4 regions of the Bacillus paramycoides genome follow, and region 3 is predicted to be linked to each of the others. Evidence: predicted binding sites of a transcription regulator. Region 3 holds the regulator's gene; each other region holds the start of a gene.
The links. The regulator LexA, encoded in region 3, represses DNA repair genes until DNA is damaged. The targets are predictions, from matches to a motif close to CGAACATATGTTCG.

Region 1 (8,224 bases), 2.4 Mb from region 3:
GTAGAAATTATATACATCCCACCAAAAATCTAAATTCCCTTCAAATCCATATCGCTTCCACGTTTGAAGTTGCTGCATTACATATGACAACGTTACTTCTGGCGTTGCTACATATGAAATTTGTTCCGAACGTGATAAATCATTTACGTCATTCGTAATAAATGTATCTTTCACATCAGGGAACATTCTTTTTATTTTCTTAATAAAGCTAGAAGCAAGTAACGTCTTCCCTTCCTCATCTGCAAGCGGGCATGAAATGTATAATTTCTCAGTTGCTCTCGTTACCATTTGGTACATAACGAACTGTTCTTCTAATAAAGTTTGTCTCGTCGTTGGTGCTAATTCGATACCTGCAGCACTAAGAACGTCTCTTTCCTCATCAGAAAGCATCCCTTCATCCATCGGTGCTGCTGGAATCACACCTTCATTCACACCAATGACAAATGTTGCTTTCACATTTGATAATCTAGAACGATCAATATTTGCAATTAACACTTGATCTAATGACGGTGGAATGTTGGCAAATTGAAGTGCCTCAAGTCCTGTAGACATAACGTCGGTGAACATAGAAAGTGACATTTTTTCTTCGCCAAGCATCTCAACGAACGTATCAAGAAGACTCATTACCTCTTCCCATACTTGTTCATGATCTGTCGCAAATAAGAAATCTCCACTCTCTTCTGCACGAATACGTAATGCTTCTAGTTTTTTCGGAACGTCCAGCTCTTCTAAAAATAAGTAAACAGCTTCGCACATTTGCATAACTGTTCCCGCACGCTTCAATCTTTTTTGCATACGAATAACTGGCGTTCTTACAACGTCGCGCAATCGATTTATTTTCTCTTCCATTTCACGTTCACTGTCTGTAATCATCCCGTCCGTATCGTCAAGAGAACGATAGCGACGATACATCCATGGATCTTCAGAAGTCCATCTCTTCCCTTGTACACCGTACGCTAAACAGTAGTTTTCAAACTCATCCATCTCTTCACGCATCGTTTCTTTTCTTACGTCTAATGGATATAAAAGCTCTGTTTTCACGCAGCGGAACACTGCATCATAACGCCAATTTCCCCTAATAATCTCGAGTGCAGAACGAATGCATTCTACTAGTGGATGATGTGACATAGGGCGCTTTTCATCGATGAAGTGCGGGATATTATAATCTGTAAATAGCGTTCGCATTACATCGTAATAACTTTCCCCGTTACGAAGAAGAACCGCAATATCTCGGTAACGATAGTCTTCACCTGCCACAAGCCTACGAATTTCACGAGCAACGCCTTCTACTTCCGCTCGTAAATTCGCGGCTGTGCTAATCGTTACACTTGCTTCTCCGTGAAACTTTTCATTTGGTCGTGCTTCGTAGTGCGCTTCTAAATGCGCTAATGATTGCGAATGAAAACGCGGCTGTTCCATAAGTGGAATCGTTTTTTCAATTTCTATCTTCTCTTCACGTGCTACTTGTTTTATTTTTTCATATGTTAACGTCGTTTCATAAAATAAATCTAGTTCATTTACTGGCTGCGCTAACGTTTTTTCATCTAGCGTTAACGTGATTGTAACTCTCGCGCCGCAAATCATAAGCTGTCTTACAATTTCTAGCTCTTGCGGTGAGAATGAATGAAATCCATCTATATAAATTTCAGCCCCATTTACATATTCAGACTGCGGAAGCTTTTCTACTAGCAATTGTAGGTAGTCTTCTGAATCTAAATATTTTCCGATTAAAGCACGCTCGAAATCATCATATAGTAGTTGTAAATCATACACTTTATTCGCTAATAGCTTTTGTTCGGCACTGCTACTATGCGCATCTAATTGTTGCCACATTTCATATACGTTCGATGGCGTCACGTTGTAACGTTTAAACTCTGCAATCATACTACCAAGATGTTCAAAGAAACCGTTTTGCTCCGCTGCTTTTTGGAACACCGATAATCCATCTTTACGAGACTCTACAATTTTACGAAGTAACATATGTACGCCCGCTTCATCAATGTGAAGACGACTCGCTCCGCCGACTTCTTGCAGTACCTTCCACGCTAACCGTGAAAAACTAAAAACTTGTGCCCGAATAGAACCTCTAACATCCTCACTACCAATTAACGCCTGCTGCGTTTGGAATGTCATCTGTTCTGGCACAAGATATAATAATGTTTCCCCTCTTGGACGCTGCTTTAACTCTTCTTGCACTTCGTGTAAACAAAGTGTACTTTTTCCACTTCCCGCTCTACCAATCACAAATCGAAGTGACATGTAACCCCACCTTTCACTTACATAACGAACGTTAGTTTGCTACTATAATTGTATTATAGGACACGAAAAAAGACAAACGGAGTAGTTTGCCTTTTTCTATACTTCTATCTATTATATCAACCTTTTGAAAAATTCGTTTGCACCTCTTGAATTGGCCAATATCGTAAATCAACTTTACCGACAACTGTATCAGCTTTTACAAATCCAAAGTGTCTACTATCCCAGCTCCCGAGCCGGTTATCACCTACTACAAAAATATATCCAGGTGGCACCATTTTTTCCTTCGTTAACTCTTCTAGCGTAAAGTCACCTGTTAGTTGTCGTCCATTTATCTCTTTCTTATATTTCTCTAAATAAGGTTCATCCACGAATTGTCCGTTTATATATAGTTTATCATGCTTATATTCAATTTGATCTCCAGGTAAACCGATAATTCTTTTTACGTAGTCCTCTTTTTTATTCGCATGAAACACAACAACATCAAACCTATTCAAGTCCCCCACTTGATAACTCACCTTATTTACAACGAGCATATTGCCATCTTGCAATGTCGGCATCATTGACTTCCCCTCTACAACGTACGTTGAAAAGAAAAACGTTCGAAAAAATACAGCTAATAATACACCAATTAAAATTGTTCGTATCCACTCTATGCCTTCTTTTTTCAAAGTTTTCTTCATCCGCTTCTCCCCTTATCCTTTAATAATGAAGCTTTCCTTTACAAAGAAGACTATTCTTAATGTAGTTCTAATTTTACTTCGATTTTCTTACCGACATACCATAAAATAAAAATGCCAATTGCTACAATGACTGATTTCACCGGATTATGAATAAATGACATTAAATCATGACCGATATACGTTAAAATAAAAATCATCACAAGCTTTCCGAACGCGAGCGCAAGGCCAAACTGTTTTACACTAATGCGTGATAAACCAGCAACAACGTTTATAAGCGCAGACGGTGTAAACGGAAAACAAAATATGACGAAAATCGGTGCGAACCCTTTCCTTTCAATCCATCCCATTGCCTTCCGTACTCTCTCATGCTTATTTACAAAAGAAAAGAAACGACTGCGGCCAAAATGGCGGATAATGAAAAAGACAAGCAAGGCACCCATTACTGATCCAAGCCAAGAATAAAGAAAACCGAGCCAAAATCCAAATGCAACAGCATTCGCCAGTACAAATACGATGAGTGGCAATGCTGGAATCAACGCTTCTATCATCGGTAAACCAATACCAAGCAGTGGTCCGAACGCTTTATAACTTTCAACAATATGATCCATATTTTCTGGTGAAAAATACTCTTTGATTGTCTGAAAATCCATTCTACACTTTACCCCTTTACTCTAAGTACTACCTCTACTGTATCATCGCTTATATGAAAGAGGAAATGGTAGATACGACATATGGAGATGTAATTATTAAGTTTCCATATCTTTCATTAGAATTCCTTCATTATTATGCTATGATAATCTATCAATATTCGACAGGACGTTTCGCGGCTTTAGAATTGATCCTTTTGTTTTGGTAGCAAATTCCTCGGTCAGTGAAATTATACCGGCGATTTCGCGAATATATCGACTTACCGATAAAAACTGACAAATAAAAAAGATGGGGATTTTCCCCCATCCTCTTACACTTCCTCTTCTTTCACAAAATATACTTTCTCGTATGCTGGTTTTAATCTAGATTCTTCAGTTTTATCAATCTCTTTAAAACAAGGATTCCCTTGTTTTTTCCTACGATCTTCATATTCAGTACGCAATTTTGCCATACGATTTAGTTGATTTTCAAAACTACTTTTTGATATTTCTAATTTCACAGCAAAACCATTTATAAATCTAATAATAACATTTCCATCTTTTGACTCTTTATTACTTTCAATATAAAAATGAGACAACCAAGCACACTCTTTTCTAGAGTATGAATAAGTGGGAAAAAAATAAAGTTGATCTGTCGGACTAATCGCAATCGGTGCTTTATGTGTAATATGAGTTAACTCTTTCGTTCCTTCTTTTCTGCCTAAGAAACTAGAACCATGCTTGCGGCAACTTCTTTCTATAATATCTAGGGGCTTTTGAAATACGAAAAAGGAATCTTCCATTTCAACAACTCGTGTAACAATTTTCTTCTCACTTAGAATAACAGGAAGTAAGGCCATTGTATTTTTATTTACCACATAGTTTTCGACATAGCGTTCTACTTTACTTTCCATATTCTACTGTCTCCTTTTTTCCATTTATATTAGCAGCTGCATATATAATTTTAGCATCTATGAAAAGGAAATGCCTTACAGATTCCGCTTTTTTACAATACTTTATCATTTGTCAAATATCTTTCAAATTATTAAATAAAAATATAGCAATTTAAAAAGAAATGAGCTATACAAAATGTCTTTATACTACCTATAAATATTTACAACTACTTCCTCATTTCGCATCATTACAACAATTAACTTTGCTATAATGAAAAGGAAAATCCAATATATGGAGGTCCACTATGGAAGAAAAAGAAATGCAACCAACGATTCACATGAAAAATAACAACATCGTAATCGTGAAAAACTCGGCTAGCATTATATTCGCTTTATTTTTCATTCTATTATTTTTTGCAAAGCCTTTTCGAAAATCAAAATGCGTTGAATGTAAGAAATGCGCGAAAAAAAGAGTTGAAAAAGAAGAGTAAAAGGCCTTCCATTTTGGAAAGCCTTTTACTCTTCTTCCTATTTTCTTCCGAGTGTCCTTATATCCCCTTTTTAATATTACTACATACAAAAAAAATGATTAAAAATTATCCACTACGTTAAAAAGTACTTGTACGTGTTACCCATTTTTATTAAGAACTTCAACTTTATACATCACTAGCAACTTTTTAATTCGTTAAATCTACAATATAAGTTTTGTATAGAATTCCATTTCAAAACACAAAATATGTAAGTAATTATTTATGATTACATTAATTTTTTATCTAATTCCAAAAAGGAGCTGTATAATATGGAGAAAAAAAGTCTATTAAGCCAACAGATTAATAGCGTCCCAACAGATGCTCTGAATACCCCTAGTAAAGAGCAAGAACAAATGTTAGAAACGTCATCTCAAGACGAACAAAATTCTAACAACAATACTAACAAAAAAGATGTTACTCAAAGCCTATATGGCGCAGATTTACCCATTTCGGATGTAGACAGAACAACAAATAAACAATGAATTGTAAAGAAAAAAATTAAGAACAAATAAACTTAATACTTTCTCAGTTATAAAGTGAAACTTTAATCAGTCCTCAACAATTGGGTGTTAACAAACAGTTCGTCTCCCACCGAATTTTGAGAAGAGAAACCAACTGCCCGTTAATGTGAATGATAAAAGGAAGAACATTATTTTCACAGTTATAAGGACGTATTTTTTCTTCAATGAACTCAAAACGAATTGTTACTTCAATCGTACGTAGAAAATGGTTCTGCAGAACTAATTCTTCTATAGAAACTGATACGCGTTCATCCCGATGATTTTTGAATACCTCCATCATAAGAAATCTCTCCTTTCCCATCAATTTTGACATAAAAAAGAGATGGAAAGACTTTCTCCACAACATAAAAAAAGGATGGCAGCTGCCATCCTTTTTTCTATCATCAACTATAAAATTATAGTTTGATTACGTTTTTAGCTTGAGGTCCACGGTTACCGTCTTCGATTTCAAAGCTAACTTTTTGACCTTCTTCTAGAGATTTGAAACCGTCAGTTTCGATTGCAGAGAAGTGTACGAATACGTCGTTTCCGCCTGGAACTTCGATGAAACCGAATCCTTTTTCGTTGTTAAACCATTTTACTTGTCCTGTTACTGCCATAATTATTTCCTCCTAAGAAAATACACATTTTATTTTTTTAGTTTTCCTATCTAAAAAAAGAATCCACACATTATCAAATACGAAACATAAACTAGTTCTCACATACTTTTTCTCGTTCGTTTTCGGCACTTGATAACATATGGATTGCTTAATTTAACTATTCAACTGACATTATCATAGCACATTAAAATGAAATGTACAATCTTTTTTGAAAATAACTGACAAATTAAATTGATTGTACATTCGTAAATATTTGATTTTAACACGTGGAGAATTCACTATAAAACAAACACATACATCATTTGAATGCGATTACACCCCTTGTTCTGAGGTGTTACAATATAATCACGTGGTCGCGATATTGGAGGGGATTATATGTCAAACTATACAAACGAAGAAAAGCTTACCAGGGGAAACGTCTCAAATGTATATCGTTCTGAAAATACTGTTCGGCGAGAATTAAAGCCTGGCAGCGCACAAATTCATCAATTATTACAACACTTAGAAAAGAAAGGATTTCATCACGCTCCAAAGTTTTTAGGGGTAGATGAAAAAGATAGAGAGATTTTATCCTTTATTGAAGGAGAAGCTGGAAATTATCCGTTAAAAGAATATATGCGGTCTAACGATGTTTTAAAAGAAATCGCAAGGATGCTTCGCCTGTACCATGATGCGGTAAGTGATTTTCCGTTAGTAGATGATTGGAAACCGATGGACCTTACTCCAAATAACATGGAGGTTGTATGCCATAACGATTTTGCCATATATAACATTATTTTTAATAACGAGAAACCAGTAGGCATTATTGATTTCGATGTTGCTGCTCCTGGCCCAAGAATTTGGGATATCGCTTATACGCTTTATACTTGTGTACCTTTAAGTAGAGTGTATTATACAGAATCGGGCGAGGCAGTTCATTATGAATCGGTACAACATGCCAATCGTACGAAAGAAAGAGTGAAATTATTTGTCCAGTCCTATGGGAAAAGTATGAACGAAGATTACGTAGGTATGGTGCTGCTACGCCTAGAAGCGTTATGTACGTATATGAAAAGAAAAGCGCAAGAAGGCGATGTGAATTTCCAAAGAATGATTGATGAAGGACATTTAGAGCATTATGAAAAAGATATGAAGTTTATTCGTGATCATAGAGCTGAGTGGATTTAATCCTATTGTCTTTTTTGTCGGTAAGTCGATATATTTTCATTTACTCCTCGAATCTTTCAAAAAATAATAAGGGGCACCCTTCAAAAAGGGGCCCCTTCCTTTTATTTCGTAAATTGTGCTTCTTCTGTAGATCCTTTTAACGCTGTCGTTGACGAAGTACCACCTGTAATAACTTGTGCTACTTCATCAAAGTAACCTGTTCCTACTTCGCGTTGGTGACGAGTTGCAGAGTATCCGTGCTTTTCTGCTGCGAATTCTGCTTGTTGCAGTTCAGAGTATGCTGCCATACCGCGCTCTTTATAGCCACGTGCTAATTCAAACATGCCGTAGTTTAATGAGTGGAATCCAGCAAGTGTTACGAACTGGAATTTATAGCCGTAAGATGCGATTTCTTTTTGGAAGCTCGCGATTGTTTTTTCATCTAGTTTTTGTTTCCAGTTAAATGAAGGTGAGCAGTTGTATGCAAGCAATTTCCCTGGATGTTCTTTATGAATTGCGTCCGCAAATCGTTTGGCATCTTCTAAATTGGGTTCAGACGTCTCACACCAAACGAGGTCTGCATAAGGAGCGTATGCTAAACCACGTGCAATTGCTTGATCAAGACCCGCCTTCGTACGATAAAATCCTTCTGGTGTTCTTTCTCCTGTAATAAACGCTTTATCAACTGGATCAATATCGCTCGTAATTAAATCAGCTGCATCCGCGTCTGTTCTTGCAACGATAATTGTCGGCACTCCCATTACGTCAGCCGCAAGACGTGCCGAAATTAAATTACGTACCGCTGTTTGCGTCGGTAGTAATACTTTTCCGCCTAAATGCCCACATTTTTTCTCTGAAGATAATTGATCTTCAAAGTGCACACCTGATGCACCTGCTTCAATCATACCTTTCATTAGTTCAAATACGTTTAATTGTCCGCCAAATCCAGCTTCTGCATCTGCTACAATCG
Region 2 (8,224 bases), 510 kb from region 3:
AAATTGGATACCGTACAGTAAAAACAGCAATAGGGACAGGTGCAGCAGTTTTTATTGCTCAGTTATTAGGATTAGAATTTTATAGCTCAGCGGGTATTTTAGTTATATTATGTGTACAAAATACGAAACGTAAATCACTTCAAGTATCGTTACATCGTTTTTTAGCTTGTGTATTATCAATGGTATTCGCGTTTTGTATTTTTGAAACAATTGGATATACACCGCTAGCAATTAGCGTATTATTACTTACATTTATTCCGACTGCAGTAATGCTTAAAATTCAAGAAGGTATTGTCACGAGTTCAGTTATTGTGATGCATCTATATTCATTGAAACAAATTACATGGCTTATTGTTGGAAATGAAATTGCGATATTAACGATAGGGATTAGCGTGGCTTTATTAGTGAATATGTATATGCCAAGTAGTGAAAATAAGTTGAAAGAGTATCAGGACAAAATAGAAAGTAATTTTAAAACGATTTTGTTTGAAATGGTCGTTTATTTACGAAACAGGGAAAGTAGTTGGAGCGGAGCAGAACTTATTGAAACTGAAAATATGCTAAATGAAGCAAGGGATTTATCGTTTAAGAAGCTTGAGAATGCATTCATGCGAGAAGATGGCTATTACTATCGTTACTTTAATATGCGCATGCAACAGTTCGAAATTTTAGAGCGGATGATACCATTAGCAGCTTCTTTATCATGGACATACGAACAAGCTGACATGATTGCGGATGTGGTTGAAAACATTGGAAATGCCATTAGTCCTGAGAGTACTGGGGTTATCTCTTTAAGACAGCTTCAAGAAATGAGAGAATTATTTAGGGACATGCCATTGCCAGTTACACGCGAAGAATTTGAGATACGTGCGAAACTTGTTCAACTTGTATATGAAATGGAGCAATATTTACTCATTAAAAGTCGTTTTAAGGGAAAGGATAATATAAAAGAACTTATATAGAAGGTAGGAATTATTTATGCCGTATCTTCTCTCTTTCATATTATGTCTTTCTTTATCGCCTATTTGGCCTCTTGGTGATAATCCACGTGCCGGGGATCCTTTTATTATTGTAAATAAAGCGACGAATAAATTAGCTTATATTGACGATGGGAAGATTCAAAAGGTTTTTCCAGTTGCGACAGGGAAAACAAATGAATTAACTCCAGAGGGAACTTTTGATATTGTCATGAAAGCAAAGGATCCATATTATATTGCGAAGAATATTCCAGGGGGATCCCCGAAAAATCCACTTGGATCTAGGTGGATGGGATTTAATGCAAGAGGAACTGATGGGAGTAAGTATGGAATACATGGAACAAACCAACCGAGTTCAATTGGAAAGTATATTTCACAAGGATGTATAAGAATGAAGAAAAATGATGTGGAATATTTATTTGATCGCATTCCGATTGGAACGAAAGTATGGATTGTAAAATCGAAAAAATCATTTCAGCAATTGGCAAAAGAAAAAGGAGCCATTGCATATGAAAAAGCCAACGGAAAGGTTGGTTTTTTCTATTGTAATAAGTTGTCTTGACATGTGTACATAACCATGAGTTAATGAGAGTATAGAAAGATAAAAATTAAATAAAGGGGTTGCTCATATGTACTTGAATCCAAAAATTTCGTATATGCAATTTTTTATGGGATTTCTATTTGTTATTACATTCATGTTGGCAACTTTTAATATATGTTCTTATCTTGTAGCAATTGTATGTATGGCATTACTCAATCTTACTTTTGTTATTGGAGCATTTCAGCAGAAACAATATACAAGTTTTGTAATAGCACTTGTAATGTCATTTTCCTTTATTATTGTAGCGATTGTGCTTTATATAAAATAAACCATCTCGATATCGAGATGGTTTATTTTGTTATATGTAAAAAGTAAAAAAAGGACGAACACATCGTCCTTTTTACCAAAACATACTCGCGCCAGCAAGTAATGTTGTTACAAGCATAGAAATTAGCATTACATAAATCATAACTTTTTGAGCTTTTTTATGCATCGTTATACCTCCTTGCAAATCAGTACAATATCATTGTAACGAGAAATGATATTGTGGACAAGGGGAGAGAAATGACAAAATTCGAGAAGTGTGTGTAAAGTATAACAGGAAATTTGTACGCATGTAGAGAATATATAAAATGATGGAGTATAAGTTTTTTGTTATGCAAGCTGAAGAATGGAGATACGATGATGAAAATATATGAAACAAATCGTTTACATTTAAGGGAAATTGATGAGTCGTATGCTGAAAAAGTTCTTCAATATTACGACAGAAATCGTGAATTTTTAAAAGCTTGGGAAGAGTATAGACCGGATGATTTTTTTACGTTAGATTATCAAAAGAAAAAGTTGCAAAAGGATAGAAAAGAGATCGCAGAAGGTAAAATCATCAGGCTTTGGATTTTTAAAAAGGGTGATGATACGAAAATAATTGGATGTATTTCATTTAATTTAATTGTTCGCGGAATTTATCAATCTTGTGTACTTGGCTATAAATTAGATAAGGCAGAGTTAAACAAAGGTTATACGACAGAAGCGCTTAGAAAAGCGATTCAAGTTGCTTTTGAGGAATTTCAATTACATCGTATAGAAGCACCGATTATGCCACGAAATTTAGCATCTATACAAGTCGTGACGAAGATAGGTTTTCAATATGAGGGTGTGTCTAGGAAGATGTTAATGGTTAACGGAGTGTGGGAAGATCATATGCGCTGGGTATTGTTAAATGAGTAATAGAAAGCAGATGGTTATCAAGACATATAAACCGTCTGTTTTTTGTCTTGTATTTCGAAACTTTTGCGAAATTCTGTTATAATTAATAGTGTTACATACATAATGGTAGTGCAGGAGGCGCAGTCTTATGATTAATCAAGAACGTTTAGTAAATGAATTTATGGAATTAGTACAAGTAGATTCTGAAACGAAATTTGAAGCAGAAATTTGCAAAGTATTAACAAAGAAATTCACAGATTTAGGTGTAGAAGTATTTGAAGATGACACAATGGCTGTTACTGGGCATGGTGCAGGTAACTTAATTTGTACATTACCAGCAACAAAAGATGGTGTTGATACAATTTACTTTACTTCTCATATGGATACAGTAGTTCCTGGTAATGGAATTAAGCCTTCTATTAAAGATGGATATATCGTATCAGATGGTACTACAATTTTAGGTGCGGATGATAAAGCAGGATTAGCATCCATGTTCGAAGCAATCCGTGTTTTAAAAGAGAAAAACATCCCTCATGGTACAATTGAATTTATTATTACAGTTGGAGAAGAATCTGGTCTTGTTGGTGCAAAAGCATTAGATCGTGAGCGCATTACAGCGAAATACGGTTATGCATTAGATAGCGATGGAAAAGTTGGTGAAATCGTTGTTGCAGCTCCTACACAAGCGAAAGTGAATGCGATTATTCGCGGGAAAACAGCTCATGCTGGTGTAGCACCAGAAAAAGGTGTATCTGCAATTACGATCGCAGCGAAAGCAATTGCGAAGATGCCACTTGGACGTATTGATTCTGAAACAACTGCAAATATTGGACGTTTTGAAGGTGGTACACAAACGAATATCGTTTGCGATCACGTGCAAATCTTTGCAGAAGCGCGTTCTTTAATCAATGAAAAAATGGAAGCACAAGTTGTAAAAATGAAAGAAGCATTTGAAACAACTGCAAAAGAAATGGGCGGTCACGCAGACGTTGAAGTAAACGTTATGTATCCAGGATTTAAATTTGCTGATGGCGATCACGTTGTAGAAGTTGCAAAACGTGCAGCTGAAAAAATTGGTCGTACACCTTCTCTTCACCAAAGTGGTGGCGGAAGTGATGCAAACGTAATTGCAGGACATGGTATTCCAACAGTTAACTTAGCGGTTGGTTATGAAGAAATTCATACAACAAACGAAAAGATTCCTGTTGAAGAATTAGCGAAAACAGCAGAATTAGTTGTTGCAATTATTGAAGAAGTAGCGAAGTAATGTAATAGAAAAAGCGTGTAAATCACATTGGATTTACACGCTTTTTATTTTGATTCGATTGCTTTTACAAGGCGGATAAGCCAATACAAGAAAATCCATGGAAGTATATGAGTTGTTGCAATGCCCAGTAGATTTGGAAGAATCCCTGCTACGTTAATATCAAAAATAGAGAGTAATAAATAATTAATTAAGATGATTAATATAATAACGAGAAATGTATAATTGAGGTTACTGTTTGATTTCAGAATAAATCACCCTTTTTTACAAAAATATCCATATCTATATTAAGTATAGCAAAAATAAGGATAAAAAGAATAAGTAATTATTATATTGTGCATGAATTTGGTATAATGAAGGAACAAATGTTCTTTGGAGGGGGTGAGTACTATGCGAGAAATGTATCCGAAAAAGGGTCGTGTTATTTTACATGTAGATATGAATTGTTTTTTCGCATCTGTTGAAATTGCTCATGACCCATCATTACAAGGAAAGCCGTTAGCGGTTGCTGGAAATGAAAAAGAAAGAAAAGGAATTATTATAACATGTAGTTATGAGGCGAGAGAATATGGAATACGTACAACGATGCCTCTTTGGGAAGCAAAAAGGTTATGCCCGCAATTAGTTGTAAGGCGCCCTAATTTTACATTATATCGTGAAGCTTCATTTCAAATGTTTCAAATCCTTTCTCGTTTTACGGAAAAAATACAACCAGTCTCTATAGATGAGGGATATTTAGATATTACAGATTGCTACGCACTCGGTTCGCCTCTTGAAATAGCAAAGATGATTCAACAAGCATTATTAACAGAGTTACAGCTACCCTGTAGCATTGGAATTGCTCCAAACCTTTTCCTAGCAAAAACAGCTTCTGATATGAAAAAGCCTCTCGGTATTACTGTGCTTCGAAAACGAGATATTCCAGAAATGATTTGGCCACTTCCGGTTGGAGCGATGCATGGAATTGGAGAAAAAACAGCTGAAAAATTAAATGATATTCATATACAAACAATTGAGCAGTTAGCAAAAGGAAACGAGCATATCATTCGCGCTAAAATTGGAAAGCATGGTGTTGATTTAAAGCGGCGGGCAAAAGGTATGGATGATAGGGAAGTTGATCCGAGTCAAATGGGACAACATAAAAGCGTTGGTAACTCGATGACTTTTTCAAAGGATATGGATGAAGAGAAAGAATTACTTGATATGTTAGAACGGCTATCAAAATCAGTGAGTAAAAGATTACAAAAGCGAACTCTTGTCAGCTATAATATTCAAATTATGATTAAATATCATGATAGGCGGACGGTAACGCGGAGTAAGCAATTGAAAAATGCCATTTGGGAAGAACGAGATATTTTTCAGGCAGCATCTCGTTTATGGAAGCAACATTGGGATGGTGATTCCGTTCGTTTACTAGGTGTTACAGCTACTGAAATAGAGTGGAAGACAGAATCGGTGAAACAATTAGATTTATTTTCATTTGAAGAAGATGCGAAAGAAGAGCCGCTACTAGCTGTCATCGATCAAATTAATGATAAATATGGAATGCCGATTTTACAGCGAGGTAGTCAACTATTACGTAAGCAAGAAAAGTCTTTTCAACAAAAATTAGAAAATAAATTTATGTAGAAGGTGTCATGAAGCTGTAAATATCATGACACCTTTTATTTTTAAAATTAATTATGAAATTTTTACTATAAAGTTTTTATAGAAAACAAATTGTTTCTTTTTTACTACAAGCAAAAGAGTTATTGAATAAATCAAGTGAAAAGATAATTTTAGATGAGTTTGATTAAAGTATGTATAAAAATTTTTGGACGGGATATGGAGATTTACTAAATAAGTATAAATAAAAAAGCACTGTAACCAGTGCTTTTTATGATAGATTAAGAGATTGTATGATTTTCAAAAATAACAATTTCTGAACTATTTGTTGTTGAAACGCGTTGTGCGTAATAGGTTAAAGCTGAAGAAATATATGTTGGTAACGAATCATTTGTGTGTGTTGTTGTATATTCATGGATTAATTCTTTCAAAGTCGTCCATTCTAATTGTGCTGGGTGATCAGACACGAAAGAACTTACCCAGCGATCAAATGAAGATGAAAAATCAGTTTGTAAACGAAATGCTTCTTTCATAATAAAACGCTCCCTTAAAATGTAGTATAATCATTTTAACATAAAACACGAACGATTTCTAAGTTTTTTAATTATAACGTTCGTGATATATAGTTGTCTAGATGATTGGTTATGTAAATTCGATTTGCCATTTGAAATAACATTCCGTAAGATGAAAGGTAGATTATATAAAGAGCTGGAGGAAAGAAAGTGGAATTTGTATTTTTAGGAACTGGTGCAGGTGTTCCTTCGAAAGGAAGGAATGTTTCAGCAATTGCTTTGCAATTGTTAGAAGAACGAGGACAGACTTGGTTATTTGATTGTGGCGAGGCGACGCAACATCAAATATTACATACATCAGTACGTCCACGCCGCATTGAAAAAATATTTATTACGCATTTACATGGTGATCATATTTTTGGATTGCCCGGTTTATTAGGAAGCCGTTCGTTTCAAGGAGGGAATACACCTTTAACCGTGTATGGACCAAAAGGAATTAAACAATTTATTGAAGTGGCATTATCAGTAAGTACGACACATGTAAAATACCCACTTGAAATTGTTGAGATAACAGAAGAAGGTACTGTGTTTGAGGATAATGAATTTCATGTGGAAACGAAAAGATTGTCACATGGTATTGAATGCTTTGGATATCGTATTATAGAGAAAGATATACAAGGCGCCCTTTTAGTCGATAAATTGCTGGAGATGGGTGTGAAACCAGGTCCACTCTTTAAACGTTTAAAAGATGGAGAAGTAGTTGAATTAGAAAATGGTACGATACTAAATGGAAAAGATTTTATCGGTCCACCTCAAAAGGGAAGAATTATTACCATTTTAGGTGATACAAGATATTGTGAAGCGAGTAGAGAGCTGGCGCAAGACGCTGATGTACTTATTCATGAAGCAACTTTCGCAGCAGAAGATGAACAACAAGCGTATGATTATTTTCACTCCACATCTAAACAAGCTGCGAGTATTGCGCTTCAGGCAAATGCAAAACGATTAATATTGACTCATATTAGTTCTCGTTACCAAGGTGATACGTATAAGGAATTATTGAAAGAGGCAAGGGAACTATTTTCTAATACAGAAATAGCTACGGATTTAAAATCATTTCCAGTAGAAAGATAATAATGGTATAAAAAAAATGGTGACGAGAGGTCGCCATTTTTTTATTTCTAAAAAAAATTAAAATAAAACTGTTATCATTTTATGCTTATATTAGATGAAACAGAAAGTTTTAATGATGTGAAGATATAGGATAAAAATACATAGTATCGATTATTTAGAAAAACTGTTATATAAGTCAGACGACATACGAGTGATACAAATAGCAAAAATGGATTTTTATTCAGAACTTTTAAAATTCATTAAAAGTAAGCGTTTTATTAAAAACAAGTTATAATGAGGGCAGATTATAATTTATCCCGCTATTTGCGGACAGTGAGACTCTACCTCAAAATTCGCGAATGCGAGGAATTTAGGCGAGAGATAACTGCCCGTAAAAGCACGATTGTTGTGGGTTAATAATCATTGGGAATGGACAAAACTCCCACTGATTATGCTATCCTTGTAAGTGGTTCTGTGTTAAACTTTGGATTGCTACCAGACTTTATTGTGGATTAGCTTATATTATTTTTAAATGAAGGTAATGCTAAGTTTCTTATTTATTATTACAACTAGTATTATTTCAGGATAGATTGTTTCAGTGTTATTCAAAAACGATCCAATTCGTATAGCGGAACAAATTCGTAGTACAACTGGAAAAGCAACCGATTTGGTAGCTTAATAGAATAGTAAAAAATTTTTTCATAGAGGTTTAGGGGGAGTTATGATGAAGTATCGCTCAGTATTTGATATTATTGGTCCAGTTATGATTGGTCCATCAAGTTCACATACAGCAGGCGCAGCAAGAATGGGGCAAGTTGCTCGCCAGCTGTTTCGTCATGAACCAGAAAGAGTAAGCATTTCATTATATGGATCATTTGCAAAGACGTATCGTGGGCATGGTACAGATGTAGCGCTAATAGGTGGGATATTAGGGTTTGAAACAGATGATTTACGTATTCCAGAGGCGCTAGACATAGCAAAAGAGCGCGAAATTGAAGTGGAATTC
Region 3 (8,224 bases):
GAAAGAAATTTCAAAAACTGAGCTTCGCAAAATACTTCGAGACGAACTACAACATACAGGTAGATTTAATCGAACTTCATTGCGACAAGGTGACATTTCAAGGTTTTTTCACTAAAGACAACTGATTCTGAAGGTGTTTAGAGGGACTAAGGAGGAATTTATAATGGCTAGGTACACAAAAGAAGATATTTTCCGTTTGGCGAAAGAAGAGAATGTAAAGTATATCCGCTTACAATTTACGGATCTTTTAGGAGTAATTAAAAACGTAGAAATTCCAGTGAGCCAATTAACAAAAGCTCTTGATAATAAAATGATGTTTGATGGATCTTCTATTGAAGGTTTCGTACGTATTGAAGAATCTGATATGTACTTATATCCAGATTTAGATACTTGGGTTATCTTCCCTTGGACAGCTGAAAAAGGTAAAGTAGCTCGATTAATCTGTGATATTTACAATGCAGATGGTACTCCATTTGAAGGAGATCCACGTAACAACTTAAAACGTGTATTAAAAGAAATGGAAGCTTTAGGATTCTCAGATTTCAATCTTGGACCAGAGCCAGAATTCTTCCTATTCAAAGTAGATGAAAAAGGAAATCCAACATTAGAATTAAATGATAACGGTGGATACTTCGACCTTGCGCCGATGGATCTAGGGGAAAATTGTCGTCGTGATATCGTTCTTGAACTTGAAGAAATGGGCTTTGAAATTGAAGCGTCTCACCATGAGGTTGCTCCAGGGCAGCACGAAATTGATTTCAAATATGCAAATGCAATTCGCTCATGTGATGACATTCAAACATTCAAACTTGTTGTAAAAACAATTGCTCGTAAACACGGTTTACACGCAACGTTTATGCCAAAACCATTATACGGTGTGAACGGTTCAGGTATGCACTGTAACTTATCACTATTCAAAAATGGTGAGAACGTATTCTTCGATCAAAACGGTGATTTACAATTAAGTGATGATGCTCGTCACTTCATCGCAGGTATTTTAAAACACGCACCAGCATTTACAGCGGTAGCAAACCCAACTGTAAACTCTTACAAGCGTTTAGTACCTGGATACGAAGCTCCTTGTTACGTAGCATGGTCTGCACAAAACCGTAGCCCATTAGTACGTATCCCTGCATCACGTGGTATTAGCACACGCGTAGAAGTACGTAGTGTTGACCCAGCTGCAAACCCATATTTAGTAATGGCTACATTATTAGCAGCAGGTCTTGATGGAATTAAAAACAAATTAACTCCACCAGCTGCAGTAGACCGTAACATCTATGTAATGACAAAAGAAGAGCGCGAAGAAGCGGGTATCGTTGATTTACCAGCAACATTAGCGCAAGCTTTAGTTACATTACAATCGAATGAAGTAGTATGTGGTGCACTAGGTGACCATTTACTTGAGCACTTCATTGAAGCGAAAGAAATTGAGTGGGATATTTTCCGCACACAAGTTCACCAATGGGAACGCGATCAGTATATGTCTCTATACTAAGAGAGGGAAAAGCCTTGATACTACGGTATCAGGGCTTTTTTATTTGTCCGAAAATATAGAGGCTTGTGAAATGAATTGAATAGGTGCCCACAAAACGCCCGAAAAAATCATTGTGGATTATTAAAAATGCATGCTAGCTATGAATGAAAATGTGCAAATTGAACTATGGTGAGGATGTATTTGATTCGGAAATTAAGTATTGAAAAATACAGTACCTTGCAATAAATAATACTAAGTGGTATATTATGGATGTGATAAGTACCGTGTATTGAACAGTACTGAAATGAGAAAGGGGGATTGACCTTGAACGTTCAGTTTAAAAAAGGTGTGTTAGAACTGTGTGTACTGGCACTTGTGAAACGTAAAGATTGTTACGGTTATGAACTTGTTCAGCAAATCTCAAATAAATTTTTAATATCGGAAGGGTCAGTGTATCCTTTATTACGTCGTTTAACGAAAGAAGGGTATTTTCAAACGTATTTGAAAGAATCTACGGAGGGACCGCCTCGTAAATATTATCAACTAACTGAGCAAGGGGAAGCGCAACTGAATTTGTTAGTAACAGAGTGGCGTGATTTTGCAAAAGGCGTACAAGAAATTATTGAAGGGGTGGAATGGGATGAGTAAAGAACAGTTTCTTAAGGAATTATCAAGTCATCTTAGAAAGTTACCGGAAGAAGAGAGGAAAGATATTTTATTTGATTATGAAGAGCATTTTCAGTTTGGGAAAGAAGAGGGAAAAACTGAATCGGAAATAATAAAGGGCCTTGGTTCTCCGAAAATAATTGCGAAAGACTTACTTGCGATGTATCGATTTGATGAAATGAAAAAAGATCCGTCAACTTCAAATGTGACAAGAGCTGTCATGGCAGCGATTGGACTTAGTTTGTTTAATTTCATTATTGTGTTAGGCCCGTTAGTTGCAATTATCGCTTTTATATTTTCCTTTTGGGTCGGTGGGATTGCTAGTGTAGTGACACCATTCTTCGTTATTGGAAAAGTATTTATGGGTACTTTTATATGGTTGGATGTATTCGTTAGTATAACGTTTGTTGGAGTAGGTTTGTTGTTATGTATGATCGCTTATTATAGTACGAAGTGGTTTAAAAGGTTATGCGTACGTTATGTCATATGGAACTTCAAAATGATAAAAGGGGAGTAGATGATGAAAAAAATATTGTTAGTAGCAATCGCTTGTATCATTATTGGAGTTATAGGGATTTCACAAACATATGAAAAAGCAGTACAAACTGCAGAAGAAGGAAATAAAGAAGACGTAATTAAAAACGAAACAATAAAAAATATAGAAGTTAAGTTAGATGCTGGGGATATTGCTATCCAAAAATCTTCTGACTCTTCTTTTTATGTAAAGCAATCAGGGGATGTACGTAAACAAAAGATCCGTATCGCTGAAGATGGTGACACATTAAAAATTATTGGGGAAAGAGAAAAAGGTGCTTCATTTGATTTTTCTTTTTACGATTTTAAGTTTCAAACGTCAACAGTGACTATATTTATACCAGAACGTTCTTACAAAGAGATAAAAGTAAATTCATCCGCTGGACAAATAGAAATAAGTGATGTAAACAGTGATCATGTAACTGTTGGGACCCTCGCTGGAGAAGTAGATTTGAAACATGTCACAGCAAAAAGTGTGGAAGGATCTTCAAAAGCTGGAGAGCTGAGCTTTAAAAAGGTAATAGGAAAAGTAACTGCGAAAACGGCTAGTGGAGAAGTGCATATTATGGATCATGATCCTAAATATGATGTAGAGGCAAGCTCAACTGCTGGGGATGTAGATATTACTTTATTAGAAAAACCACAAGATGCAGTTATAACTGGGCAAAGTGCAGCTGGCGAAGTGATGATTTTTAATGAAGAAAATAAAAATGTAACAATTGGAAATGGTAGTAAAAAGATTAGTGGTAAAACAGCTGCTGGTGATGTGACGATTGAAGCTCGATCATAAGAAATGGAATGTATGAAAATCTATCAAAATACAAAAAAGAAGATAATAACCGTATATAAATAAGGTTATTATCTTCTTTTTTTATTTTTAATGTAAATCACGATATACGCCAATTACTTTTCCGATAACTGACACTTGTTTTAAAATGATAGGCTCTAATGAAGAGTTTTCCGGCTGTAGACGGAAATGGTCTTTTTCTTTATAGAAACGTTTAACAGTTGCTTCGTTATCTTCTGTTAAAGCGACTACAATTTCACCATTATATGCAGACTGTTGTTGGCGAACAACAACTAAATCTCCATCGAAAATACCAGCTTCTATCATACTATTTCCAGAAATACGTAACATAAATACTTGGTCTGCTCCAGCAACAATGCTAGCTGGAAGTGGGAAGTGATCTTCTACACTTTCAACTGCTGTAATCGGTAATCCAGCAGTAACTTTTCCGACAATTGGAACTTGAATAACAGATTGTGTTTCTGTATCCATTCGATCGTCACCTAAAATTTCAATTGCACGTGGTTTTGTTGGATCGCGTCGAATGTATCCTTTTTCTTCTAATCTTGATAAATGTCCGTGCACTGTAGAACTAGAAGCGAGGCCGACTGCTTGACCGATTTCACGTACGGAAGGTGGATATCCTTTTTCTTGTACTTTTAGCTTAATAAAGTCGAGAATGTCTTGCTGGCGTTTCGTTAACTTTTCCATGTTTTCTAACACCTCGTTTTCTTTCATTTTTCTTATTAATAAGTATAACATGCGAAAAAACATTCTACAAACATAAGTTCGAACAAAAGGCGAATTTATGTTAAACTGGAGGGAAATAATAGTGAGAAAGAGGGGTTCATAATGAATGCAATTATTTATGCGCGTGTGAGTACAACAAAAGAAGCACAAGAAACGTCATTATTACGTCAAAAAGATGAATTATTGCATTTAGCAGAGCGCTATCAAATGAATGTTACTAAGGTGATTGAAGAGCAGGCTAGTGGCTATACAATTGAGCGTGATGGCATATTAGAAGTGCTAGATACAATTCGAGATGAACAAATTGATGTGCTACTTATACAAGATGAAACGCGCCTGGGTAGGGGAAATGCAAAGATTGCACTAATGCACTGTTTACATAAAGAGGGAATAAAAGTATACACGCATACGCATAATGGAGAATTACAATTGTCGGATTCTGATTCGATGGTATTAGATATTATTGGTATTGTTGAAGAGTATCAAAGAAAGATTCATAACTTAAAAATTAAACGTGGTATGCAACGAGCAGTAGAAAAAGGCTATCGTCCAGAAAATAATTTAAAGAACCGTCATTTAAGTGTAGGACGAGAGAAGAAAGAAGTGCCGATTGAGGAAATTGTACGTTTGCGCAAGAGTGAACTTACTTTCGAAGAAATTGCAGCAACGCTTCGCGGCTTTGGTCATAATGTTTCAAAAGCGACTGTACATCGTAGATATGTAGAGTATACAAAGCAATTGCTTGATAAAGAAGAGTAACTATTGTATGATAATAATCAGTTTTGATTAGAAGGGGGATTCGAGATGCTTAGTCACGAACTCGTTGAACGCATTAACTTCTTAGCGAAAAAAGCAAAAGCTGAAGGTTTAACTGAAGAAGAACAACGTGAGCGTCAATCGCTACGTGAACAATATTTAAAAGGATTTCGTCAAAATATGTTAAACGAACTTAAAGGAATTAAAGTCGTTAATGAACAAGGTACTGACGTTACACCGGCGAAATTAAAAGCTTTAAAAAAGCAAGATAATGCAAAATTAAACTAAAAGATGGGCGAAGCCCATCTTTTTTATTTATTATATTCGTTAGTTAATAACTTTCCAGTTGTTATTAACCGTTGCCTCTATCTTTTTATTTTTCAAAATATAATTAGCGATCAGTTCAGACATATCTGTTGGTATGTCTTTTATTACGGGCTTATTTTGGAACATAAAGAAGTTTCCTCCGCCGCTTGCGCGATAATTATTCATAACGACGTCATATTCTTCATCCATATTAAGAGGAGCGCCTTTGTATTGTAAAGATTTGACCCTTTCGCCAATAGGTTTGGAAATGTTTAATATGTACGAAATCCCTTCCCACATATCGTAATTATAGTGTTGTGGCTTTGGTTCTAGGAAGATAGGGTTTACGATGATAGATCCATCTGCATGTAATGTGAAATAAGAAGCAGAGAGTTCTAAGGCATCTTTTATATCCGCTCCAGTTATTCTAATTACTTGTAATGTATTTGGATAAATATAATTAGAAACGATGTCACGCATTGTTACATATTTTGGGAAACCTGGAGATGTATTATGGAATAAGCTTGTACAAGAAATAGAAACATTAGCTATATCCATCTGTATCTTATTTATAAATTCAATAAAAGGATGGTCTTGTAAACGAGTTTGCATAGCGTCTGAAATTTGCATGTCCCCATAGATGAATCCAATAGGTTGATCGAGCCAATTTTGTGTTTTCTCTTCATAATCGGCAACTAAGGAAAGAAGATGTTGGTCCGCCGCAAATCCTTGCACGGGCAATAATTGTGAATAACTCTCTTTTTTAACCCATTTTTGTTCTGTTTTTTCAAATGTTACTGTTATTTTTCCAACGGAATGTCCATTACATCCGGTCTGTAAAATTGTTACACCGTTTATTACGGTGTCAGAGATTTCTCGGTGTTGGTGGCCTGTTAGCAAAATATCTATTCCTTCAATATCATGGCACATTGCATATCCTTGGTTTTCACCTGTTAAAACTTCAGTCGGTACCCCAGTTTGTAAATCGCGTTCAAATCCTCCATGATACGCTACGACTAATAAATCTGGTTTCTCGTGTTCGTGAATGTAAGAAACCCACTTTTTTGTTGATTCTAATGCATCTTCAAATTGTAAATCTTGAATGTGATGGGGTTGTTCCCAATTAGGAATGTAATGCGTTGTCACCCCTAAAATAGCAATTTTTATATTTGATTCCATCTGTTTTATTATATATGGTTTTCCGAAATAAGATTCTTTTCTGTTTTTATCTAAAATATTTGCTGATAAATACGGGAAGTTGGCAGTAGAAATAGCATGATTTAATACATCCATTCCATAATTAAATTCATGATTTCCAATCACTGCAGCGTCATAACGTAAATAGTTTGCTATTAATGACATTGGGTTTTTCTTATCTTTTTCATATGTAGCGTAATGATAAGTAAAGGGTGTTCCTTGTATGAAGTCACCGTTATCAATTAACAGGACGTTTCTATTTTGGGAACGTTCTTTTTTTATAAGAGTAGAAATTTTAGCTAAACCGATTTCAGCTTTGGAGTTATCTTGGTAGTGAATTGGATAAACAGTACCATGTATATCACTTGTTAATAAGATGTTTAAAGTTACAATTTGATTTTGATTCAATATCATTCACCTTTTCTATTATTATCTACTAGTTAAGCATATCAAATATATGAAGAGAATTTTAATGAGAGTGTATAGAATGTGTAAAGATTCTGTAAATAAGCAATTATTAATAAAAATGTGTGATATATTTCTTCATGTTTACGGAAGGTAATTTATAACAATAGAAATGGAGGCATTAATATGTTTAAAAAAGTTTTTGCAATGAGTACGACAGTTGTACTAGCGGCGGGATTATTAAGTGGTTGTGGAACGAAGGAATCAAGTGCAAGTAAAAATGAAGATACAAAAAAAGGTTATGTACCAAAGACTTTAAATGTTCAATTTGTTCCTTCTCAAAATGCAGAAACGTTAGAGGCGAAGGCTAAACCACTTGAGAAGCTATTAAGTGATAAATTAAATATTCCGGTAAAAGTTAGTATTTCAACGAATTACAACACAATTGTAGAAGCGATGACATCTAAGCAAGTAGATGTAGGCTTTTTACCTCCAACAGCGTATGTGCTAGCACATGAGAAAAAGGCTGCAAACGTAATTTTACAAGCGCAACGTTTTGGAGTAGATGATGAAACAGGAGCACCTACAAAGGATTTAGTAGACTTTTATAAATCTGAGTTTGTAGTTAAGAAAGATTCAAACATTAATAGTGTAAAAGATTTAAAAGGTAAAAAAATTGGTTATCAAGATGTAACGTCATCAGCGGGATATGTATGGCCTGCAGCTGTATTGTTAAAAGAGGGAATTGATCCGCTAAAGGATGTGAAACCTGTTACATTAAAAGGTCACGATCAGTCGCTTATTGCTCTTTTAAATGGTGATGTAGATGCAGCTGTTGTATTCCAAGATGCTCGTAATATTGTAAAAAAAGATTATCCAAATATATTTGATCAAACGAAAATAGTGAAATTTACAGAGAAGATTCCAAACGATACGATTTCAGTACGCTCTGATTTAGATGCAGAGTGGAGTAAGAAATTACAAGATGCTTTCATTGAAATAGGAAAGAATGAGGAAGGTCACAAAATCATTAAAGAAGTATATTCACATGAAGGATATGTTAAATCCGATGATAGTAAATTTGATATCGTTCGTGAATATGGAAAGAAAGTAAAAACGCAATAATACATATGGAAATGGCGGCTAACTGGAAGGATATGTTTTCAGTTAGCTTGCAGTTTTGAATACATAGAAGGTAGGTAAGATGAGTGATAGAGTTTCGAAATGTCTCTAAAGTGTATCCGAACGGTACAAAAGGGTTGAATCATATAAACTTGAACATTCAAAAAGGTGAGTTTGTTGTAATGGTAGGGCTGTCCGGTGCTGGAAAGTCTACACTTCTAAGA
Region 4 (8,224 bases), 1.4 Mb from region 3:
TAACGATTTATATAGTACTTCATTAATCATCGTACTTTTACCTGATCCAGATACACCTGTTACCGCTACAAACGTACCAAGCGGGAATGACATCTTCGCATTCTTTAAGTTATTCTCTTTTGCGCCGACAATTTCTACTTTTCTTCCGTCACCTTTACGTCTTTCAAGTGGAACCGGAATAAACTCTTTACCGCTTAAATACTTCCCTGTTAACGAATTCTCATCTTGCATCACTTCAGCTGGTGTACCTGCTGATACGACTTGTCCACCGTGAATACCTGCACCAGGTCCAATATCAAGTAAATAGTCAGCTGCCATCATCGTATCTTCATCATGTTCAACGACAATTAACGTATTACCTAAATCGCGCATTTCTTGCAATGTACGAATAAGACGATCGTTATCACGCTGATGCAAACCGATAGAAGGCTCATCAAGAATGTAAAGTACGCCAGTAAGACGAGAACCAATTTGCGTCGCTAAACGAATACGCTGCGCCTCACCACCTGATAATGTTCCTGCGGCACGACTTAACGTTAAATAATCTAAACCGACGTTTACTAAGAACCCAACGCGCTCCTGGATTTCTCTTAAAATTAAATGAGCAATTTTTTGTTGTTTCTCCGTTAACTCCACATTTGAGAAGAATTCCTGTACTTCTTGAACAGAATACTTCGTTACGTCAGCAATCGTTTTCCCACCAACAAAAACAGCTAAACTCTCAGGCTTTAAGCGTCCACCTTTACACTTCGGACAAGCTTGCTCTGCCATATATTTTTCCATTTGCTCACGAACATAATCAGAACTCGTTTCACGATAACGACGTTCAATATTTGGAATAACACCTTCAAATAAAATCTCATTTTCCTTTACTTGACCAAATTCATTTACATAGCGGAAATAAACCTTCTCTTCACCGCTTCCGTATAACACTTTATCAAATAAATCTCTCGGTATATTTTTCACAGGCACATCCATATCAACGCCGTAATGATTACATACAGATTGTAAAAGTTGCGGGTAATATTGTGAGCTTGTCGGCTCCCAAGGCGCGATCGCATGTTCATTTAATGATAAATCCCAGTTTGGTATAACAAGTTCTAAATCTACCTCTAACTTTGAACCAAGTCCATCACAAGAAGGACATGCTCCGAATGGACTGTTGAATGAAAACATACGCGGCTCTAATTCTCCGATTGAAAAACCACAATGCGGACAAGCATGATGTTCACTAAATAGAAGTTCCTCTTCTCCCATTACATCGATTAATACACGGCCTCCGCCAAGCTTTAATGCACTTTCAAGTGAATCCGCAAGGCGGCTTGCGATTCCTTCTTTTACAACAATACGGTCAATGACAACTTCAATAGAATGCTTCTTATTTTTATCTAACGTAATCTCTTCAGATACATCCAGCATTTCACCATCAACACGTACACGAACATATCCTTGCTTCTTAATATCTTCAAGCACTTTCACATGTGCACCTTTACGCCCAGAAACGATAGGGGCTAACACTTGTAATTTCGTACGCTCAGGATACTCAAGAACACGGTCTACCATCTGTTCTACTGTTTGTGATGTAATTTCAATGCCATGATTCGGACAAATCGGCGTACCAATTCGCGCAAATAATAAACGTAAGTAATCATAAATCTCCGTTACCGTTCCGACAGTTGAACGTGGATTACGACTCGTCGTTTTTTGATCAATTGAAATCGCTGGTGACAATCCTTCAATCGTATCTACATCCGGCTTATCCATTTGCCCTAAAAACTGACGCGCATACGCAGATAACGATTCTACGTATCTGCGCTGCCCTTCTGCATAAATCGTATCAAACGCTAACGATGATTTCCCAGAACCAGACAATCCCGTCACAACAACAAGCTGATTTCTCGGAATGGTTACATCAATATTTTTTAAGTTATGTGCTCTAGCACCTTTTACAACAATATAATCCTTGCTCATACTCACTCTGTTCACCCTTCCGCTTTTAATTCTAATAGTAAATCTCTCAATTCAGCTGCACGCTCGAAATCTAACGCTTTTGCTGCTTCTTTCATCTCTGCTTCCATCTTCGCAATTGTTTTTTCACGCTCTTTTTTCGTCATTTTCTTAGCTGGCGCCGCTTCATACGTTTCTGTTTCTTCAGCAGCTGTCGTTGCACGGATAACATCACGCACGCCTTTTTGAATTGTTTTCGGCGTAATACCATGCTCTTTATTGTAAGCTTCTTGTATAGTGCGACGACGCTGCGTTTCTTCGATCGCAATTCCCATCGATCTCGTTATACGATCTGCGTACATAATAACGCGGCCGTTTTCATTACGTGCTGCACGACCGATTGTTTGAATTAATGAACGCTCTGAACGTAAGAATCCTTCCTTATCAGCATCTAAAATAGCTACTAGTGATACTTCTGGAATATCTAATCCTTCTCGCAATAAGTTAATACCGACAAGAACATCAAACTTACCGAGGCGAAGATCACGGATAATTTCAATACGTTCTAACGTTTTAACTTCAGAGTGAAGATAGTTCACTTTAATTCCTACATCTTTTAAGTAATCCGTTAAATCCTCTGACATCTTCTTCGTTAAAGTCGTAATTAATACACGTTCATTTTTTGCAATGCGATCTTGAATCTCTCCTAATAAATCGTCAATTTGCCCTTCAATTGGTCGTATATCAATAGGTGGATCTAAAAGCCCTGTTGGACGAATAATTTGTTCTATTACTTCTGGTGACTGCTCCAACTCGTACGGTCCTGGCGTTGCTGAAACGTAAATAACTTGATTCATTTTCTCTTCAAACTCATCAAATGTGAGCGGTCTATTATCTAAAGCTGATGGCAGACGGAATCCATGATCTACAAGCACTTGTTTACGTGCTTGGTCCCCGTTATACATCGCTCTTACTTGCGGTACTGATACGTGCGACTCATCCATAACGATTAAGAAATCTTTCGGGAAATAGTCTAATAACGTATACGGCGTTGCACCCGCTGGACGAAGTGTTAAATGACGGGAATAGTTTTCAATCCCTGAACAAAAGCCCATCTCACGCATCATTTCTAAATCATAACGTGTACGCTGTTCTATACGCTGCGCTTCTAACAACTTGCCATTATCATTTAATTCCTTTAAACGTTCTTCTAATTCTTTTTCTATATTTTCAATAGCGACCTTCATCTTTTCTTCTCGTGTAACGAAGTGAGATGCTGGGAAGATTGCTACATGATCACGTTCTGCTAATACTTCACCTGTTAACGCATTTACTTCACGAATACGATCGATTTCATCACCGAAAAACTCAATTCGAATACAATGCTCGTCAAGTGATGCAGGGAAGATTTCAACTACATCTCCGCGCACACGGAATGTACCACGCTTGAAATCAATATCATTACGTCCATACTGTACATCAACAAGTTCACGAAGCAATTGATTGCGGTCTTTTTCCATACCAACTCGAAGTGAAACAACTAACTCGCGGTATTCTTCTGGAGAACCTAAACCATATATACACGAAACACTCGCAACGATAATTACATCGTCCCGTTCAAATAATGCGGACGTTGCTGAGTGACGCAATTTATCAATTTCATCATTAATCTGTGCATCTTTTTCAATAAACGTATCTGTTTGCGGCACATATGCTTCTGGCTGATAATAATCGTAATAACTAACAAAATATTCAACTGCATTATTCGGAAAAAAGTCTTTCAACTCACTATATAACTGTCCTGCTAACGTTTTATTATGAGCCATGACAAGTGTTGGCTTCTGCACTTCTTTAATGACATTTGAAATCGTAAATGTCTTACCCGTTCCTGTCGCTCCAAGCAACACTTGCTTTTTCTTTCCACTATTAATTCCCTCTACAAGCTTCTCTATAGCTACCGGCTGATCACCTTGCGGGGAATACGCTGAGATAATTTCAAATTGATGTTCCAAGTATAATCCGACCTCCTCATAAAAATCTGTATTATTATTTTACCACGAATACCCCCAAAAAACCTAAAAAAACGAACAGATATTCGGTAAAGTTTTCGACAATATATACATAGAAAAAGGAAGGATTCAAAACTTCCTTCCTCTACTAACTCTATTTTTTAGGTACATATAATAAATCATATCCATTGCGCCCATCTTCATTCGTACAACCTATTAGCCTATAAGTGATTCCTAATTCGCACTCGTCTGCAACAATACTTTTACAACTATCTTTATATAACCCTTTATTGTCACCAGCAAATTGGTCTTTTCTATTATCTGATACATAAAGTATATCGTTCTCACTATGCCCTAACGTTTGAACAATCGGGTCACCTTCATGCGTGTAATGTACAATTCTTATTTTATCAACTCTCCCTTGGTCAATATTCAAAACGAACTTTTCAAATTTATCTATATTAGAAATTTCTGCCTCCTTTGCAACAACATCATTCTTCTTATCAATTGCAATGTTAGGCTGTGAGCATGCTACTAAACTAAAGAAAAATAGGCATATAAAACGACTTCTTTTTCCTACTGTCATCCTCTCCTATACAAACTATTGGTATGCTAAAAAAGCTACTTTCCTCTATGAAAGTAGCTTCTCTTTTCCTTTTTCCTTCTTCGGGAAAAGAACATATGAAAATGAAATAACTGTATCCACTAAAAGTATAATCGCCCAAACTTGGCTAACACGACTTGCTTTTTCATTTAAAACAATCCCCGTTTCTAACCAATTATACCATTGTTCAAACGGGACAAAACCGTACAGAAAGAAAAAGAAAATATGCACAACAACGAATAAAACAAGATGTAATACCCAATTTTTTATTTCCTGCTTCGCATAGGCCATACCTGTTAATTCTACGTGCTCTTCCATAATTGGCGCTGGTTCATTCCGCCATTTCGCAACTAGCTTTTGCGCAAATATATCAAGCTTCTTCAAATCCTTTTTCCCGTAGAAAACTGCATACAATAAAATAATTACTGTAATGATTTGAAAGTTAGAGAACTTTCCTGTTTGGTAATAATCCACTACTCCTAAGGTTAAAATGGACACTTCATTTACGAGTAGTACAATCCCCATAATAAAGCTTGCCTTCTTCAAACGAAATCCGTAACGGAGTAAAAAGAAACCGATAGCTGATAACCAAAATACAATCTCTGCCCCAATTAAAAAATACCAACGATATTCTGCAAGTATACTCATTTACCCTTCTCCTTTTCATCATATATACGAAAAGCTTCATCCATATATAATAAAAATTCTTCTTCGATTGGATACATGCTCATTTTCTGTGAATCTTCCTTCGATTTTCTAACTTCCCATAACTTATCTAAAAACGCTTCATCACCATTGGCCATTTCTAAACACTTCTGCATTAATCTCTTCGTTGCCCCTTGCACCTCATCACTTGCAGCTTCTTTACCATCTTTCATAAAAGTGCGTAATTGCTTTAATAAATCTACCCATTCTAAAACATTCGGATCTTCTTCACTCATATTTGGCAAATTATGAAGCAACTTTTGTTCTTCTTTTGAAAATACTTCATTTTGAAATATTTCACGTATACGAGAAGACTGTTTCGAAAGCTGGATCAGTTCAAACATAACTTTCCAATCGAGCTCTCCCTCCACATCTACTGAATAAACAACTGCTTGTAAAACGCGCTCCATTCGATTGAATTTCTTTTGTTCTTCCTGTACAAATCGAAGTTGTTTTTCAAGCGAATCCTTTAAGTTAAGCTCACCTTTTACTAACATATTCGCAGACTCTTTTAATGAAAATCCCATTTCCTTTAAAAATAAAATTTGTTGGAGACGTATTACGTCAGCTTCACTATATAAACGATGACCGCCTTCTGTTTTCCCGCTCGGCTTTAATAAATCTATTTGATCATAATAACGTAATGTACGTACTGTTACCCCTGTTTCTTTCGTCAATTGTTGTATTGAAATCACTACCCTCACCTCTTCCTCTTCATTATAAAAGATGACGTAACGTCACTTTCAATGCTTTTGTTAAAAAAATACAAAAAGCTGTTTATACTCTTCGTATAAACAGCTTTTACGGAAATAATCCTTTTTGTACAGCACGCCCACAAAATAAAATAAGTGCTCCAACGACAACACTCGTGGCTGTTTTATGATAATGAGCTGAAACTAATAAATAATATGATAAACCTACAGTACCAAGCATAATACAAATACTTGGTACTGGATTACGAGAGAAATTCTGCATTCCCCAAAACAAAGCAAAAATAGCCGTAGCGACACATAATACCGATAATCCCATCCCAGTTCCCCTTTTTCTAACTATTCCTTGTTGCTAACACACTCGTCGATGCCATACTTATTAATAAACCAAAACCAATCCCTATATATTTAAACGTATAATCTAATTGAAATTTCTCAAACTTATCATTTATTTTTTCTCCCCTTACTCTAGCGTAAATATTTCCTCCACCTTCATTCCAAAATATTTAGCGATTTTTAACGATAACTCTAGACTCGGATTATAATGATGGTTTTCAATCGCCACAATCGTCTGCCGCGTCACCTGCATCGCCTTTGCCATTTCAACTTGCGTTATATGATTTTGCTTTCTTAACTCTTTTATTGTATTTTTCACACCCATAGGCTCCACCTTTGAAAGTAAAGATATCTTTACAAATTTTAGAAAAACATTTCACTGAAAATCTTCTCTAACAAAGTACAAGAGTCATTTAATTTATATCAGCGATTTTTTTAATATATCGACTTACCGGCAAATACCGACATCATTAGCCCTATAATCATAAGAAAAAGCTGTTCCCAAAAAACTTTGGGAACAGCTTCTCCGCCCTACTACATAAACCTTAACGCATATACAAGAACGTATCCAAGAATAGCAAGGCAAACCGAACCGATCAGCCCCGCCACGAATGCTTTGCTTCCTAACTTACGGAACGTTTTAAACTCTACATTTAAACCAAGCCCCGCCATCGCCATTGCGATAAGCATGTAAGCAATGACAACAATGTATCCGGCAACAACTTCTGGGATAATACCGAGCGAATGCACTGCACTCATCGCTAAAAATCCGAAGATGAACCAAGGAATCGGAAGGTCACGCCACGATCTTTTTTCCTCGCTGCCTTCGCTCTTACCAAACCATAATCCAATTAAAATTGCTACTGGCACAAGCATTGCAACGCGCGTTAACTTCACGATAACTGCGATGTCTACAGCCGTACTTCCTCCTGGTGCTGCAGCTGCGATGACATGGGCAATCTCATGCAACGTCGCACCTGAGAATACACCGTAGCCGTACGGCGAGAAGCCAAGCACTGGGTATAATAGCGTATAAATAAGTGTAAATATTGTGCCTAAAATTGCAATAATCGCTGCGCCGACTGCTGTTTCCTCATCCTTCGCTTTCACTTGCGGTGCAATTGCCACGACAGCAGCCGCCCCGCAAATTGCCGTCCCGCATGCTGTTAAAATTCCAAGCTTCTTCTCTACTTTAAATACTTTCGTTAGTCCATATACAACGAAAATCGTAAATGTAATAACAACCGCTGCGATGACCAATACTTTCGGCCCTGCCTTCGCAATATCAACAAGATTTAATCGCATTCCAAGTAAGATGATCCCGAAGCGAAGCAACTTCTTACTCGCAAAGTTTGTCCCTGCAATCGCATCATGAGGAACTCCAATTGCCGCACGCCAAACCATCCCAATTAGAATAGCAATTACTAATTGTCCCATAATATTTAAAAATGGAAGCTCTGCTAAATATTTCGCCGCAATTGCAATTAATAGTGTAATTCCAATTCCTTGCGAAAATCCAAAACGCTTCTTCTTTTGTATAACAAGTGTTTGTTCCACTTTGTACCACTCCAATAATCGTATTGGAACATGCATGTTCTATCTACTTACATTATAAGAGAGTTTCTATAATAAGTTTAATATCAATATTGAATCTCTATCATCAGAAATACTTATGATAAGATGAAAGAAAAACGAAAGGAGCTCATTACATGAACGTAGACATTTTAAAAATTTTCGTTACCGTCGTCGAACAGAAGCACTTCTCCCGTGCAGCAGAATTATTAAACCTTTCACAGCCTGGCGTAAGTATGCATATACGCAACTTAGAAAATGAATTTGGAACTACACTTATTCAGCGTTCCCCGAAACACGTTCAAGTGACAGAGGCTGGAAACATATTATATATACATGCA

Region 1: the regulator LexA is predicted to act here: its motif matches at 2,285-2,298, upstream of addB (helicase-exonuclease AddAB subunit AddB).
Region 2: the regulator LexA is predicted to act here: its motif matches at 4,347-4,360, upstream of AAG068_RS20795 (DNA polymerase IV).
Region 4: the regulator LexA is predicted to act here: its motif matches at 4,032-4,045, upstream of uvrB (excinuclease ABC subunit B).

What each region holds. Positions count from the first base shown of each region.
Region 1 is NZ_CP152427.1:1,120,518-1,128,741, reverse strand. It holds gene addB (helicase-exonuclease AddAB subunit AddB) at 1-2,259, opposite strand, end outside; gene lepB (signal peptidase I) at 2,376-2,939, opposite strand; gene AAG068_RS05805 (TVP38/TMEM64 family protein) at 2,996-3,589, opposite strand; gene AAG068_RS05800 (competence protein ComK) at 3,898-4,479, opposite strand; gene AAG068_RS05795 (hypothetical protein) at 4,764-4,949, shown strand; gene AAG068_RS05790 (hypothetical protein) at 5,258-5,470, shown strand; partial or broken gene AAG068_RS05785 (IS5/IS1182 family transposase) at 5,622-5,789, opposite strand; gene cspA (RNA chaperone/antiterminator CspA) at 5,905-6,108, opposite strand; gene AAG068_RS05775 (phosphotransferase) at 6,484-7,275, shown strand; gene aceA (isocitrate lyase) at 7,377-8,224, opposite strand, start outside.
Region 2 is NZ_CP152427.1:4,037,518-4,045,741, reverse strand. It holds gene AAG068_RS20830 (aromatic acid exporter family protein) at 1-962, shown strand, start outside; gene AAG068_RS20825 (L,D-transpeptidase) at 979-1,539, shown strand; gene AAG068_RS20820 (DUF3894 domain-containing protein) at 1,607-1,846, shown strand; gene prli42 (stressosome-associated protein Prli42) at 1,919-2,011, opposite strand; gene AAG068_RS20810 (GNAT family N-acetyltransferase) at 2,200-2,745, shown strand; gene AAG068_RS20805 (tripeptidase T) at 2,873-3,991, shown strand; gene AAG068_RS20800 (hypothetical protein) at 4,036-4,236, opposite strand; gene AAG068_RS20795 (DNA polymerase IV) at 4,379-5,617, shown strand; gene AAG068_RS20790 (DUF3932 family protein) at 5,875-6,126, opposite strand; gene rnz (ribonuclease Z) at 6,316-7,239, shown strand; partial or broken gene AAG068_RS20780 (hypothetical protein) at 7,669-7,863, shown strand; gene sdaAB (L-serine ammonia-lyase, iron-sulfur-dependent subunit beta) at 7,943-8,224, shown strand, end outside.
Region 3 is NZ_CP152427.1:3,524,806-3,533,029, reverse strand. It holds gene glnR (transcriptional repressor GlnR) at 1-115, shown strand, start outside; gene glnA (type I glutamate--ammonia ligase) at 164-1,498, shown strand; gene AAG068_RS18135 (PadR family transcriptional regulator) at 1,802-2,125, shown strand; gene AAG068_RS18130 (DUF1700 domain-containing protein) at 2,118-2,660, shown strand; gene AAG068_RS18125 (DUF4097 family beta strand repeat-containing protein) at 2,661-3,467, shown strand; gene lexA (transcriptional repressor LexA) at 3,555-4,175, opposite strand; gene AAG068_RS18115 (YneB family resolvase-like protein) at 4,317-4,973, shown strand; gene AAG068_RS18110 (DUF896 domain-containing protein) at 5,019-5,258, shown strand; gene AAG068_RS18105 (bifunctional metallophosphatase/5'-nucleotidase) at 5,298-6,881, opposite strand; gene AAG068_RS18100 (phosphate/phosphite/phosphonate ABC transporter substrate-binding protein) at 7,065-8,003, shown strand; gene phnC (phosphonate ABC transporter ATP-binding protein) at 8,087-8,224, shown strand, end outside.
Region 4 is NZ_CP152427.1:4,934,002-4,942,225, forward strand. It holds gene uvrA (excinuclease ABC subunit UvrA) at 1-1,971, opposite strand, end outside; gene uvrB (excinuclease ABC subunit B) at 1,983-3,959, opposite strand; gene AAG068_RS25785 (DUF4362 domain-containing protein) at 4,111-4,542, opposite strand; gene AAG068_RS25790 (hypothetical protein) at 4,588-5,208, opposite strand; gene AAG068_RS25795 (MerR family transcriptional regulator) at 5,205-5,960, opposite strand; gene AAG068_RS25800 (hypothetical protein) at 6,067-6,294, opposite strand; gene AAG068_RS25805 (helix-turn-helix transcriptional regulator) at 6,439-6,636, opposite strand; gene AAG068_RS25810 (YeiH family protein) at 6,846-7,868, opposite strand; gene AAG068_RS25815 (LysR family transcriptional regulator) at 8,021-8,224, shown strand, end outside.